One region of the Bradyrhizobium sp. AZCC 1577 genome, then DNA from elsewhere that is predicted to be linked to it. Evidence: predicted binding sites of a transcription regulator. Region 1 holds the regulator's gene; the other holds the start of a gene.

What was found. Region 1 encodes HrcA, which represses chaperone genes, less so after heat shock. Its sites were predicted from a motif close to GTTAGCACTCNCNNNNNGNGAGTGCTAAC; they were not measured.
Region 2: a site for HrcA is predicted at 4,809-4,837, ahead of V1278_RS00235 (co-chaperone GroES). Genes of this name have one in related genera too.

Annotation. Positions count from the first base shown of each region.
Region 1 is NZ_JAZHRQ010000001.1:651,923-658,883, forward strand. It holds gene V1278_RS03025 (hypothetical protein) at 1-279, shown strand, start outside; gene pncA (bifunctional nicotinamidase/pyrazinamidase) at 397-1,110, shown strand; gene V1278_RS03035 (AraC family transcriptional regulator) at 1,143-1,994, shown strand; gene V1278_RS03040 (VOC family protein) at 2,074-2,502, shown strand; gene grpE (nucleotide exchange factor GrpE) at 2,642-3,262, opposite strand; gene hrcA (heat-inducible transcriptional repressor HrcA) at 3,382-4,470, opposite strand; gene rph (ribonuclease PH) at 4,751-5,464, shown strand; gene rdgB (RdgB/HAM1 family non-canonical purine NTP pyrophosphatase) at 5,476-6,105, shown strand; gene hemW (radical SAM family heme chaperone HemW) at 6,098-6,961, shown strand, end outside.
Region 2 is NZ_JAZHRQ010000001.1:55,791-62,751, reverse strand. It holds gene V1278_RS00270 (sensor histidine kinase) at 1-23, shown strand, start outside; gene V1278_RS00265 (hypothetical protein) at 240-740, shown strand; gene V1278_RS00260 (signal transduction histidine kinase) at 769-1,176, shown strand; gene V1278_RS00255 (hypothetical protein) at 1,262-1,495, shown strand; partial or broken gene V1278_RS00250 (Hsp33 family molecular chaperone HslO) at 1,543-1,700, opposite strand; gene V1278_RS00245 (DUF2061 domain-containing protein) at 1,704-1,949, shown strand; gene groL (chaperonin GroEL) at 2,672-4,321, opposite strand; gene V1278_RS00235 (co-chaperone GroES) at 4,459-4,776, opposite strand; gene V1278_RS00230 (hypothetical protein) at 5,139-5,315, opposite strand; gene V1278_RS00225 (hypothetical protein) at 5,670-6,080, opposite strand; gene V1278_RS00220 (DUF1488 family protein) at 6,284-6,448, opposite strand; gene V1278_RS00215 (hypothetical protein) at 6,761-6,952, shown strand.

The sequences.
Region 1 (6,961 bases):
CGCGGCCGCTTTGCCCAGCAGATCGCGACCACCATTCCCGGCGTCCGCGATGGCAGGATCACGATGTCGGAGCCGGTCCGCATCGATGGCCAGCCCGGCTACGAGACCCGGATCGACGCCATCAGCGGCAAGGACAATACGCCGGTGACGATCGTGCAATGGCTGCGGTTCGGCGCCCAGACCTCGATGCGCATCATCGGCTCTTCGCCGCGCGATGATTGGACCAAGGCCTTTCCACGCTTCCGCGCCGTGCGCGACGGAATCCGGCCGCGAGCCTGATCGCGAATTCGAAAAAAGCGCGCCCTGATATTCAGGACGCGCTGAAATTTCGGGCTTTCGTTCGTACACCAATGGAACTAGCCTTCCCCTGCCGGGTTCATGGCAGGGAGACGCGCTATGCTTTCTCGCAGACTGGTTCTGACAGGCTTTGGCGCGGCATCCGTCCTCGCCCTCGTTCCAACGACGCCATGGGCTGCACCGATGAAACCCGACAACGCCTCCGCGCTCCTCGTCATCGACGTGCAAAACTGCTTCCTGCCAGGCGGCAGCCTTGCCGTGAAAGACGGCGATCAAGTGGTGCCCGTCATCAACCGCATCGCCAAGGGCTTTGCCAATGTGGTGATGACGCAGGACTGGCACACCGCGGGCCACGTCTCGTTCGCCTCCACCCATTCCGGCAAGAAGCCGTTCGAAACCATCGATCTCCCCTACGGCAATCAGGTGCTGTGGCCGGATCACTGCGTGCAGGGGACCGAGGGTGCGTCGCTGTCAAAGGACCTCGCGATCCCGCATGCCGGCCTCGTTATCCGCAAGGGTTTTCGCAAGAACATCGACAGCTATTCGGCCTTCACCGAGGCCGACGGCAAGACCACGACGGGGCTCGCGGCGTACCTGAAGGCGCGCAAGGTGAAGCGGGTTTTCCTCGCTGGCCTCGCGACCGATTTCTGCGTGGCATGGAGCGCGCTGGATGCGCGCAAGGCGGGCTTCGAGACTTACGTGATCGAGGACGCCTGCCGCGGCATCGACACCCAGGGCTCGCTCGCAAAAGCCTGGGCCGACATGACCAAGGCCGGCGTCAAGCGCATCCAGTCGGGCGATATCGCGGCCTAGTGCGTTCGTCTTGCCCGCTTCGGGGGTTTGGGATGTCAGGTCCAGCGGCTCCACTCGCGTTCGAGATGATTCGTCGTGCGCCATCGCAGCGCATGACAGGCCTGATCGCCGGCATGACGGGCTATCGCGAAACCGCGCCCGGCCGGTTCTTCCAGCGCGAAACCGCAGGTCTGGTAGTCCCGCTGATCATCAGCTTCGGCACACCGTTCCTGATCGCTCTCGGACGCGATCCTGACGCTGATGATCGGCAGCCGACTTTCGCCGCCGGGCTTTATGCCGGTCCGGTTCATATCGAATCCGATGGCGGCGCCGAATGCGTGCAGGTGGATTTCACGCCGCTTGGCGCCTATCGCTTCTTTGGCGGGGCCGTCGCCGATCTCACCGCGCGCATGGTCGACATCGGTGACGTACTGGGGCCTGAGGGACCGCACCTGCGCGAGCGGCTTGGCGCGATATCCTGCTGGCAGGATCGCTTCGATCTGGTCGAGGATTTTGTTGCAGGGCGTGCCAGCCATCGGCCTTCGCCCGAGATCGCATTCGCCTATGGACGGCTCGCACGCAGCGCGGGCAGCGTGCGCATCACTGCGCTTGCAAGAGAGATCGGCTGGAGCCGCAAGCACTTGGTCGATCGCTTCCGAGCGGAAATTGGTCTGGCGCCGAAGCCGGTCGCCCGCATGATGCGCTTTCACGAAGCCTGCCGACTGGCGCGGACGGGAGCGGGAGGCGGCTGGGCAGGGATTGCGGCCGAAAGCGGTTATGCCGACCAGGCGCATCTCGCCCGCGAATTTTCAACCCTTGCCGGCGAATCGCCAACGGCCTGGGCCCACCGGCTGGCGCTGACTGACAGCCGCCTGCTGCGCCCGCTGGACGCACTGGACGCGTAGCCGGTCAGGTAACAAATCTTCAAGCCGACCGCCCTCGCCTCGCGATACTAGTGAGGTAACGCAATGCGAGGGGTTGCCGGTGACCAGTCCAAGCAAAAGCGAAGCGCCGCGCCTTTATCCGACGATGCGCTGCCGGGATGCCGAAGCGATGATCCGCTGGCTCAAGGAAGTTGTTGGTTTCACCGAACGCGCCGTCTACCGGAACGGCGGCACCATCCATCACGCCGAGCTTGCCTTTGGACCCTCGATCCTGATGCTCGGCCAGAGCAGGGAGGACGAATACGGCAAGCTCGTCGGCGATATCGGCGGCCGTCGCACGGACGCGCTGTATGTCGCGGTCGACGATCCCGACGCCCTACATGCGAAGGTCAAAGCCTCCGGCGCCATCATTGAAATGGACCTGCGCGACACCGACTATGGTAGCCGCGATTTCGCCTGCCGCGACCCGGAAGGCAATCTCTGGAGTTTTGGGACCTACCGGCCAAGGGCGGACGAGAGGCCGCTGTAAGCATAGGCCCGCGTCAACCGCCTTCGGTGATACTCCGTAGACCGCTCATCCCTGCGGAGCGGCCTGCGCGCGTCTCGAAGGATGAAGGCCGAGCTTCCGCAGCGGGGCCTTCATGGTTCGAAACGACTTGCGCGCCTATTTACGCCGCGCTGTTCGGCTCATTGTTGGCGGCCGGTGCCGCCTTGGCGCCGCCCTTCGACACGCCGACCAGCGCCGGGCGCAGTATGCGTTCGCCGATCATGAAGCCGGCCTGCACGACCTGAACCACCGTCCCTGCGGGAACGGACGGATCGGGGACTTCGTACATCGCCTGCTGGAAATTGGGATCGAACTTCTCGCCCGATGGATCGAACTTCTTGACGCCGTTCTTCTCCAGCGTGTTCAGCAGCGAGCGCTCGGTCAACTCGACGCCTTCGATGAACGCCTTCAGCGCCGGATCGGCGGTGGCCTTGGTCTCGGCCGGCATGGCATCGAGCGCGCGCTGCAGATTGTCGGCGATTTCGAGAATGTCGCGGGCGAAGCCGGTGATGCCGTAGGCGCGCGCGTCGGCGACTTCCTTGGCGGTGCGCTTGCGCAGGTTTTCCATCTCAGCCAGCGTGCGCAGCATCTTGTCGCGCGCTCCCGCCGCTTCCTTCGTCAACGCCTCGACCGATCCATCCTCGGGATCGTCGGGCATGATGTAGGGTTTTGAGACCACGGGCTCGCCGGTCTGGTTGGCGGGTTGTGCCCCGTCGTCACTCGGCCGGTTGGGATCGGTCATAAGACTGCCTTCTCAAAAAACGGTTCTGGTTGGATGGGGATTTGCTGCCGGGGGATATCGTGCTTTAGGGGCCGAAAATCAAGCGCAACCAGCCCTGATTAAGGTCGATTCGTGGCGGATCAGCCGCCCAGCATCCGGCTGACAATGCGGGCGGCGTAATCCACCGTCGGAATCACCCGCGCATAGTTCAGCCGAGTCGGCCCGATCACGCCGAGAACCCCGACGATGCGGTGCGAAGCGTCGCTATAGGGTGCGATGATGGTCGAGGAACCGGACAGCGAGAACAGCTTGTTCTCCGATCCGATGAAGATCCGCACGCCTTCGGCGCGCTCGGCCCGGCCCAACAGGTCGATCACGCCGCGCTTGGTCTCGAGATCGTCGAACAGCGACTTGACGCGTTCGAGATCTTCGAGCGCGTGCAAATCTTCCAGCAGGTTGGCATGCCCGCGCACGATCAATTGCCGGTCTTCGTTTTCGCCGCCCGACCAGCTCGCAATCCCCGCCTCGATCACCTTCTGCGTCAGTTGGTCGAGCTCGATGCGGCTCTGCGCCATCGCGGTTTCGAGTTCGAGGCGCGCTTCAGCGAGCGTACGGCCGCGAATCCGCGCATTGAGAAAATTGCTCGCCTCCGTCAGCGCCGAGGAAGGCACGCCGGGCGGCAGCGTCAGCACGCGGTTTTCGACCTGGCCGTCTTCGCCGACCAGCACCACCAGCGCGCGCTCCGGCTCCAGCCGCACGAATTCGATGTGTTTCAGCCGCGAATTGGATTTTGCGGTCAGCACCACGGCGGCCGCGCGGGTCAGGCCGGACAGCCGCGTCAGCGCCTCGCCGAGCGCCGCCTCGACCGACTGCGCCCGACCGACGGAGGCAAGCTGGTTCTGGATCGATTCCCGTTCGGGTTCGGTGAGGTCGCCGACCTGCATCAGGGCGTCGACGAAGAAGCGCAGGCCGAGTTCGGTCGGCAGGCGGCCGGCCGAGGTATGCGGCGCGTAGATCAGGCCGAGCGCTTCGAGGTCCGACATCACATTGCGGACGGAAGCCGGCGACAGCGGCACCGCGATCAAGCGGGAGACGTTGCGCGAACCGACGGGTTCGCCGGTCGCGAGATAGCTCTCGACGATTTGACGAAAAATGTCGCGCGAGCGCTCGTTGAGCTGGGCGAGCCCCGCATGCGGCGCGATCAGGCCAATCGGATCGTGGTGGGCCACTGTTAACTCCCTGATACCCCTAATTTGTCGATCCGGCGCGCCGATGACAAGCGTCCGCTTCACATAGCGTTTTCGAGCGAAGCATGCCCTCGGACGTGATCCGGGGGCGGCCGCCGGTTCGCGTAAAGAAAACGCGTCAAAACACGAAGGTAGAGGTTCGGTTCTGATTGATTCAGAACCGAACCTCTACCCCGAAACAAGGCAAAAACCCTTGCCGCTGCCCGCTCCCCCTCCTACAAGCACCGCGAACGAATTTTCGCTCGATTTGGAAGGATTCCCCATGCGGCCGAGCCGCCGTGCGCCCGATCAGTTGCGCCCCGTGTCGCTGGAACGCGGCGTGGTCAAATATGCCGAAGGTTCCTGCATGGTGAAGTTCGGCGACACCCATGTGCTGGTCACAGCCACCCTGGAAGAACGGTTGCCGCCCTGGTTGAAGGGCCAGGGTCGCGGCTGGGTAACCGCCGAATACGGCATGCTGCCGCGTGCCACATTGGAGCGCACCCGCCGCGAGGCCGCCGCCGGCAAGCAGGGCGGGCGCACCGTCGAGATCCAGCGGCTGATCGGCCGCTCCTTGCGCGCAGCCGTCGACCTCGAAGCGCTCGGCGAACGCCAGATTACGGTCGATTGCGACGTGATCCAGGCCGATGGCGGCACGCGCACGGCCTCGATCACCGGCGCCTGGGTGGCGCTGGCCGACTGCATCGGCTGGATGAAGAACCGCAACATGCTGAAAGCCAACGTGCTGCGCGACAATGTCGCCGCGATCTCCTGCGGCATCTATCAGGGCACGCCGGTGCTCGACCTCGACTATGCCGAGGATTCCGAGGCCGAGACCGATGCCAATTTCGTCATGACCGGCGACGGCCGCATCATCGAGGTGCAGGGCACCGCTGAGAAGACGCCGTTTTCACAAGACGAGTTCCTGGCGCTGATGGAACTGGCGCGCAAGGGTGTCGCGCGTCTGGTGGACTTGCAGAAGCTGGCTGTGGCGTAGTCTGATCGCACATGCACCGTCGAATCACCGGCCGGCTCGTGATCGCGACCCACAATCCCGGCAAGCTCGCCGAGATGCAGGAATTGCTCGCGCCGCACGGCGTCGAGGCGGTTTCCGCGGGCGAGCTGGGTCTGGGCGAGCCCGAGGAAACCGGCCAGACGTTTCGGGCCAATGCCGCGATCAAGGCGATCGCGGCGGCGAAAGCCGCGCAATTGCCGGCCTTTGCCGATGATTCCGGTCTCGTAGTCGATGCGCTCGACGGCGCGCCCGGAATCTATTCGGCGCGCTGGGCCGGCAATGGCAAGGATTTCATGGCGGCGATGACCAGGGTCGAGCGCCTGTTGCAGGAGCGCGGCGCCACCGCGCCCGACAAGCGAAGTGCGCATTTTGTCTCGGCCCTGTGCGTCGCCTGGCCCGATGGCCATCTCGAAGAGGTCGAGGCCCGCGCCGACGGAACCCTGGTCTGGCCGCCGCGCGGCACCGCCGGTTTTGGCTATGATCCGGTATTCCTGCCCGACGGGCACACGCGGACCTTTGGCGAGATGACTTCCATCGAAAAGCACGGCCTGCCGCCGCTTGGGCTTGGCCTGTCGCACCGGGCACGAGCCTTCGTCAAACTGGCGGAGATCTGCCTTGGCTAGTCGCGAGCGACCCCGCCCCAAAGATGCCTTCGGCGTCTACGTGCACTGGCCGTTCTGCCTGTCGAAATGCCCCTATTGCGATTTCAACAGCCACGTCCGCCACGCACCGATCGACGAGAAACGTTTTGCGCGCGCGTTTGCGCGCGAGATCGAAACCACGGCGGCGCGCGCACCGGGGCGAACCGTCACATCGATCTTTCTCGGCGGCGGCACGCCTTCCTTGATGCAGCCGCAGACCGTCGGCGCGATTTTGGATGCGATCGGAAAGCATTGGCGCGTCGCCGGCAATGTCGAGGTCACGCTCGAAGCCAATCCGACCAGCGTAGAAGCGACGCGGTTTCGCGGCTATCGCTCAGCCGGCGTCAACCGCGCCTCGCTCGGCGTGCAGGCGCTCGACGACGCCTCGCTGAAAGCGCTCGGACGGCTGCATACCGCGCGCGAGGCGCTCGACGCGGTCGCGATCGCGCGCGCCGCGTTCGATCGCTATTCATTCGACCTGATCTACGCCCGCCCCGACCAGACCCCGCTTATGTGGGCGGATGAACTGAAGCTCGCGATTTCCGAAGCCGCCGAGCATCTCTCGCTCTACCAGCTCACCATCGAGGAAGGCACGCCGTTCTTCGGCCTGCATGCGGCGGGCAAACTCAAGACGCCGGACGAGGCGGTGGCGCGTGCGCTGTACGACGTGACGCAGGAAGTCTGCGCGCATCATGGCTTGCCGGCCTACGAGATTTCCAATCACGCGCGCGAAGGCGCGGAGTGCCAGCACAATCTCGTCTATTGGCGCGGCGAGGAATATGCCGGCATCGGTCCCGGCGCGCATGGCCGCCTCGACATCGACGGCGCGCGACACGCC
Region 2 (6,961 bases), 600 kb from region 1:
CACTGACTTCGGCGGCGGCATAAGCCCCTATTCGGGCATTGCGGAAGCCAAATCGTAACCTGCATTCGTTTGAACTGCTACGATCTGTCAGGAATGGCTATTTTACCCAGCGATTGATGACGTGGTGATTTGTCACTGGAGCTCGTTATTCGACCCTTTGATCCCCACATGTAATTCCGTCCTCGTCAACCATCGGGATTGGTCGGAACGCGCGGAGACTTCCAACGAAAGGACGCGGCATGTTTAGATCTCAACAGCACCGCGAAAAGGCAGCCGCATACGGCGAACTGATCAAGCGTTCGAGCGGTCAGGGCGAAAGCGACAAATTTCAGAAACTAAGGGATCGCCACTCAGCGCTCGCCGATAGCGAGCAGGGACTATCTGATAACTACGACAGCGCCGTGAACGCAGCGGAACAGAATCCCGCTCGCGGCCTGGCCCTTGCGGCCGAAGAGGAGCACGTCTTGCGATGTCTCGGCGCAGCCATCATCATGCAATGGAGCGCGCTGCCGAAGACCATGCAACGTGAGATCTTCGACACCGCCGCATCGGTCGGAGAATTATTGGAGACGGCGGCGCTTCGCGGGCAGATCGCCCGCTTTCTGCACAAGCATAAGAATCATGCCGACCGCGAAAGGGCTTCGACGGAGGATGCGCATCGCGACGCGAAATCGCGCGCAGCGGCTCTGTCGCGATGGGACGATGAGGGAGGCGCAGTCCCCGACGGACTGCCGAGGTGAACCAACGTCGGCAACAGGAGGATCCCCCATGTCACGTAAAAACTTGTCACTTACAAAATTCGGCATCGATGACGGCCCGCACAACATGGACGGGCTACGGCTTCTCGCATGGCACGGAACTGAACGGGTCGAAGCGTTCATAGGCCGCAAGGTGATGGACGTCTGGGTCGAATCCGTCGAGCACCGGGGAGGACGACAGAGTCTGTTCCGCGATCAGTACAACGCGTTGGGCAAGCGCAATCTTGCGGCGATCGAGCGGATCGTTAACGCGAAATACCAACGCGGCGCCGCACTCAACCGCCAGCATCCCTATGTCGAGGTGCTGTTCTCGGATATCACGGAAAGCGGCGAGGCACTGGACCTAGGCGGCCTTGTACGCCTGCCCTTGCCGCCGGAGTTTATCAGGCTGAGCCGGATCGGCCAAGCGAGGCAGTGACGGTATCTGGCAGGATCGTCAGCCGCTTCGCGTGATCCAGGCCAGATCAAACCAAACTATCGCGACAATTTCGAAAGGACCAACGATGACGATGAAAGAACGAGTTCTCTCGCTTGACGAAGCGAAGCCGAAAAGGGCAATGCGCGCCGACCGGCCTCCGACCGAGGGCTTCGTGACGGTTGTCGACGGCCATTTCAAGTCAGAGTTTGACACCGTCGAGGCTGCCGAAGCATCGGCGCGGAAATTGAAGTCGGCTTATCCGATGCTGCAGATCGAAATCTATGATGCCGCCAACAAGGTCCACGCGTCGTTGAGCTAACCTCCGGCCCGGTGCGGCGATCACCTTCACGCCTGGCGTTGCGCCCCCTATTCTACGCCCGCTTCCTGCGGCGTGAATTCGTAGACCGAGGAGCAGAACTCGCAGTTCACCACCACCTTGTCGTCCTTGGGCGCAAGCTTTTCAGCATCGACGACACCGCATCGCGCGAGCACGAGCATTGCGGGCGCAAGGGAAGCGAGAGGAACTGATGTTCATTCTGGTGCGAGATTCCCATTCCCGCTCGATCGTCAAGGCTGTCAGTTGGAGGGTCACCGGTAGCGTCGACACCTTCGTGTTGAGTTTCGTCTTCACCGGTAGCATCAAGGTGGGAGGCTCGATCGCCGGCGCGGAGGCGATCACGAAAATGATCCTCTACTATCTTCACGAAAGGGCCTGGTCCTTCATTCGCTGGGACCAGCAAGGACAAGCCGGTGACGGCTCCAGCACAACCTGATCCGCTAGTCATGGGATAGGCTGCTGGCGATCTTCCTCAGACGGTTCGTCAAGTCATTTTCGCGCCCGTGAACACCTTCGCCTCGACCAAGGCAAGCGGCCTCTGTGCGGGTGGCATCTGAGGCCGCTTGAAGCCTTCCGCCGGGCATTGGGGCAAAATGTCGACCGGTCAGTGGGCTTGGCTCTCGGGGATAGGATCACCGATTGCTGAGGACCAAGAACTCCCAAGATCAATCGTTCCTGCTATTTGAAAATATTAAGTGTCCTAACCAGGATAGGACCGAATATTCGAAACGCTCAGGGCCTGCGCCTCCGCCAGACGTTATCAAATGAAAGGGCCGCCAACTGAGCCGGCCTAGTACTCGTCCTTGTCGCTATGATGGAGGTTGAAAGCTCGATCGTACCTGTCGCGGGCTTCGGTACCCACGCTGTATCGGCCGGGCCACCATCCATGCGGTGGATTGTAGTTGTCGTTCTCAGCGTCTTCCTTGGCTTTTTCGTCTAGTGTCTCAGGCGTCCAAAGCGACATTGATTTATCTTTACGCACAACTGAGTCCTCCAAGTGGGACGATAGTCGTCCAAACCTAATTGGCTCCTCACCATCCAAAGTTAGGAGACATGAAATTAAGATCGGCCTCTCTCATCTCCAAAAAAGAGCATCAGCCAAACCCTGCCGCACCAGGTGAGAATTCTCTCATGAAAAGCACGCGCCGAACGTTGGACTTAGAAATCCATACCACCCATGCCGCCCATGCCGCCGCCACCCGCAGTCATGCCGGCGCCTGCGTTCTTCTTCGGCACTTCGGCCACCATGGCTTCGGTGGTGATCAGCAGCGCCGCAACGGAAGCCGCGTTCTGGATCGCCACGCGAACCACCTTGGTCGGGTCGATGATGCCCTTGGAGATCAGGTTGACATATTCGCCGGTCTGCGAGTCGAAACCGTAGGAGTACTGGTCCTTCTCCAGGATCTTACCGACGATCACGGAGCCGTCTTCGCCCGCGTTGACCGCGATCTGGCGTGCTGGCGCCGATAGCGCCTTGCGCACGATCTCGACGCCGGTCTTCTGGTCGTCGTTCTTGGTGCGCAGCCCCTTGAGATGCAGGGAGGCACGCAGCAAGGCGACGCCGCCGCCCGGCACGATGCCTTCTTCAACCGCCGCACGGGTCGCATGCATCGCGTCATCCACGCGATCCTTACGCTCCCTCACCTCGACTTCGGTCGCGCCGCCGACGCGGATCACGGCGACGCCGCCCGCGAGCTTGGCCAGACGCTCCTGCAGCTTTTCGCGGTCGTAGTCCGAGGTGGTTTCCTCGATCTGCGCCTTGATCTGCTGCACGCGCGCCTCGATGTCGGCCTTCTTGCCGGCGCCGTTGACGATCGTGGTGTTTTCCTTGTCGATCATCACCTTCTTGGCGCGGCCGAGCATCTGCAGCGTGACGTTCTCGAGCTTGATGCCGAGATCTTCCGAGATCGCCTGACCACCGGTCAGAACCGCGATGTCCTGCAGCATGGCCTTGCGGCGATCGCCGAAGCCCGGAGCCTTGACGGCCGCGACCTTCAGACCGCCACGCAGACGGTTGACGACCAAGGTGGCAAGCGCTTCGCCTTCGACGTCTTCGGCGATGATGACCAGCGGCTTACCGGTCTGCACGATAGCTTCCAGAAGCGGAAGCAGTTCGTTCAGGCTGGAGAGCTTCTTCTCGTAGACGAGAAGATAGACATCATCCATTTCAACGCGCATCTTGTCGCCGTTGGTGACGAAGTAGGGCGAGATATAGCCGCGGTCGAACTGCATGCCTTCGACGACTTCAAGTTCGGTCTCAAGCGACTTGGCTTCCTCAACCGTGATGACGCCCTCGTTGCCAACCTTCTTCATGGCATCGGCCAGAAACTTGCCGATCTCGGCGTCACCGTTGGCGGAGATGGTGCCAACCTGCGAGATCTCGTCGTTCGAGGTGACCTTCTTGGAGTTCTTCTCTAGGTCGGCGACCACGGCTTCCACCGCGAGATCGATACCGCGCTTCAGATCCATCGGGTTCATGCCGGCGGCAACCGCCTTGGCGCCTTCGCGCACTATGGCCGCGGCCAGCACGGTCGCGGTGGTGGTGCCGTCGCCGGCAGCGTCTGCCGCCTTGGAGGCGACTTCGCGCACCATCTGCGCGCCCATGTTCTCGAACTTGTCGTCGAGCTCGATTTCCTTGGCGACGGTGACGCCGTCCTTGGTGATGCGGGGAGCGCCGAACGACTTGTCGAGCACGACGTTGCGGCCCTTCGGGCCGAGCGTGACCTTCACCGCGTTGTTGAGAATTTCGACGCCGCGCAGCATGCGGTCGCGGGCATCAACGCCGAATTTGACTTCCTTGGCTGACATAATGATCTCCGTATTCCCATATCCCAAGGTCCGCGCACCTGGGCGGATTCCTGAGGGATGAGATTTGGATTGCAGGCCCCTTCCTTCGAGACGCCGGCTGCGCCGGCTCCTCAGGACGAGGGAATGGACTAAAGCGCTTAAGCGGCCTTCTTTTTGGCGGCGGGAACGTCAGTGAGAACGCCCATGATGTCGGACTCTTTCATGATCAGGAGCTCTTCACCGTCGATCTTGACCTCGGTGCCCGACCATTTGCCGAACAGCACGCGGTCACCCGCTTTGAGGTCGATCGGGATCAGCTTGCCGGCTTCGTCGCGGCCGCCCGGGCCGACGGCGGTGACTTCGCCCTGCGAGGGCTTTTCCTTGGCACTGTCCGGAATGATGATGCCACCTGCGGTTTTGTCTTCGGCGTCGATGCGCTTGACCACAACGCGATCGTGGAGCGGACGGAACTTCATGCGATCCTCCATGGCTTTGTGATTGTTTCTGGATTGGCAGTCGCAATGAGCGAGTGCAGCCGCTCTCCACATAGGCTTGTAACACTGTGGCGCAAGGGCTCAGCCCACGATGTTTGACTGCTAATTCCATTCCCTTAGTGCCCCGGAGCGGGCAGCAGGGCTCGCAAGCCAGCAGCCGCAGCTCTCGATCGATTGGATCAGGGAAAGCGTGCCCTACCGGACTCCGGAGTTGATGGAGCGATTCCTGTAGGGCATGCGGAAAGCGGGATTGAACGAGACCTGACCGTCGGGGTCAGGAGCAAGCCGCCTCAGCTCGCTTATGCGTCGGTTGGTCTCATCGCATTTCAGAATCTTCATTTCAGCTACGCGATTCTGACATCTCGAGTTGCCAGATAAAGGCTGATCGAACCCACAATTACGGTTAGTAGTCCCAGGAGCGTCCAAACCAAAGGGGAGCCAGTGCCGATCGTGCCAGCGGCAATCCAAATTCCAAAGGCAATGATACCTACCGAGATTAAGAACGAGAATGCGTCATCCATGATGACCTCCAATTGAAGGACCTGCGTTTGCCGGATGGATCGCATGGACAGGTAGAAAGAATGGCAAGGAAGTTAAGGAAATGGGTTGTCCTTAGCCTTCTCCGAGTACGGTAGGCTTTCTCTGGTGGCGAACAACGGTCAGTGGAACGATCGAGGCGCCTCTCGGTGTGTTGAGGCGTCAGCGATTGAATGTCAGATTCGGTGCCATCGTTGCGGAGTTGTCGTCCTGAAAGCCATTAAGCACCACATAACAGCCAAACAGGATGACTGCTAACAAGCAATATACAGAATAGGAAGGCCGTCCGAACCTGTGACCGCTCATTCGCTGGATCCCTAATCTTGGCGACCGACCGCTCAGCTCTTTGTGGCCGTCCTTGAGAGTTCGGCTTCCACGCCGGCTGCGCACGCTTTGGCGAAGGAATAGTCCATACTCGTGGAGGCAACGGTCTTCACGAATTCGCCGATAACGTTGTCCCTTGAATATGAGCCCGCCGCCTTAAACTTGGCGACGGCGCCGTCAGCCGCAGTGAACTGCGCGACGCACATCGGCACCAAGATAGACATCCGACCGCTGCTTTCTGCCATTGCGCTCATAGTTCTGGCAGTGCCGCCGGTGACCCAGCCGCCCCAGATAAATCCGATCGTCATCGCCGCGACAGCGCCGAAAGCGATACCTTGGAGGAAGCGCGTCCGGGCCTCACCCTGCAAGATTGCGGGTATTCTCATGATGGTCTCCTTTGCGCACAAACGCGCGTTCGCAGCCACAGACGCCGCTTGCATCCGCGCTTGGAAAAGCATCTAGCTTAAGAGATTGCGCCTTCCGATGGCACTCTAGCTGCCGCTACGACGACCAGCAGCGACGTCGGACGTCGCCGCTTCATGGACAGCTTCAAGGTGGAGCAACGGCCACCCGGTAGCTGAACGGTAGACTGTTGGTCGGATGCTGTACAGCACGTTCTTGTCTCCAGTCAGTAAACTTCGCAGCCGCCGCTGCATATCACATCACGGTTGCAATCGAACGCGTTCAGGATACCGGGCTCGTTGGGGCGGGCTTCTGGTTGAATTCGCCTCAGTGCGCCCTCGTCAGTGAAGAATGACGCTTCCAGCGCGCTGTCGTGCCCCCAAAACCGCACGGCAGGTCCTGCCCCAAAACAAATTGCGATTCTCCTCGCTATTCGGCAGATAGTCGCTATATCTGAAATATCACCGCGCGCCCCGGGCTATTATCGGTGACTGAGAGCGTTGCGCTCCCGCCTCAACCAAAAAGGCGGTCACATGTCAGATACCCTCAAGTTCGACCTTCGTGATTGGCTGGTGCCTCCGGTGCTGTTGCCGATCTTTTTTGCGCTGCTGATCGCTGCCGCCGTGATTCTTCAGTGGTAGTTCGCCTCAAGTGACATGCCGGCAATGGGAATCCGAGCGCTTAACAGAAAGCAGGAGTCGGAATGGCAAATACGGCGATCATCAGAGACGCGTACGGCGTTCCGGCAATGTTTGTTGATTCGAAAACCGGCAAGGATGATGCCGCCTTTGTCTTTATCAGGGTCGGCGATGAGGAGCGCCGGATGCGGTGGGCCGAATGGAATTCGCTTCCCGCCTGGACTGGCGTTCGTCCGTCCTGGGCCACCAAACACTAATCGACCTGG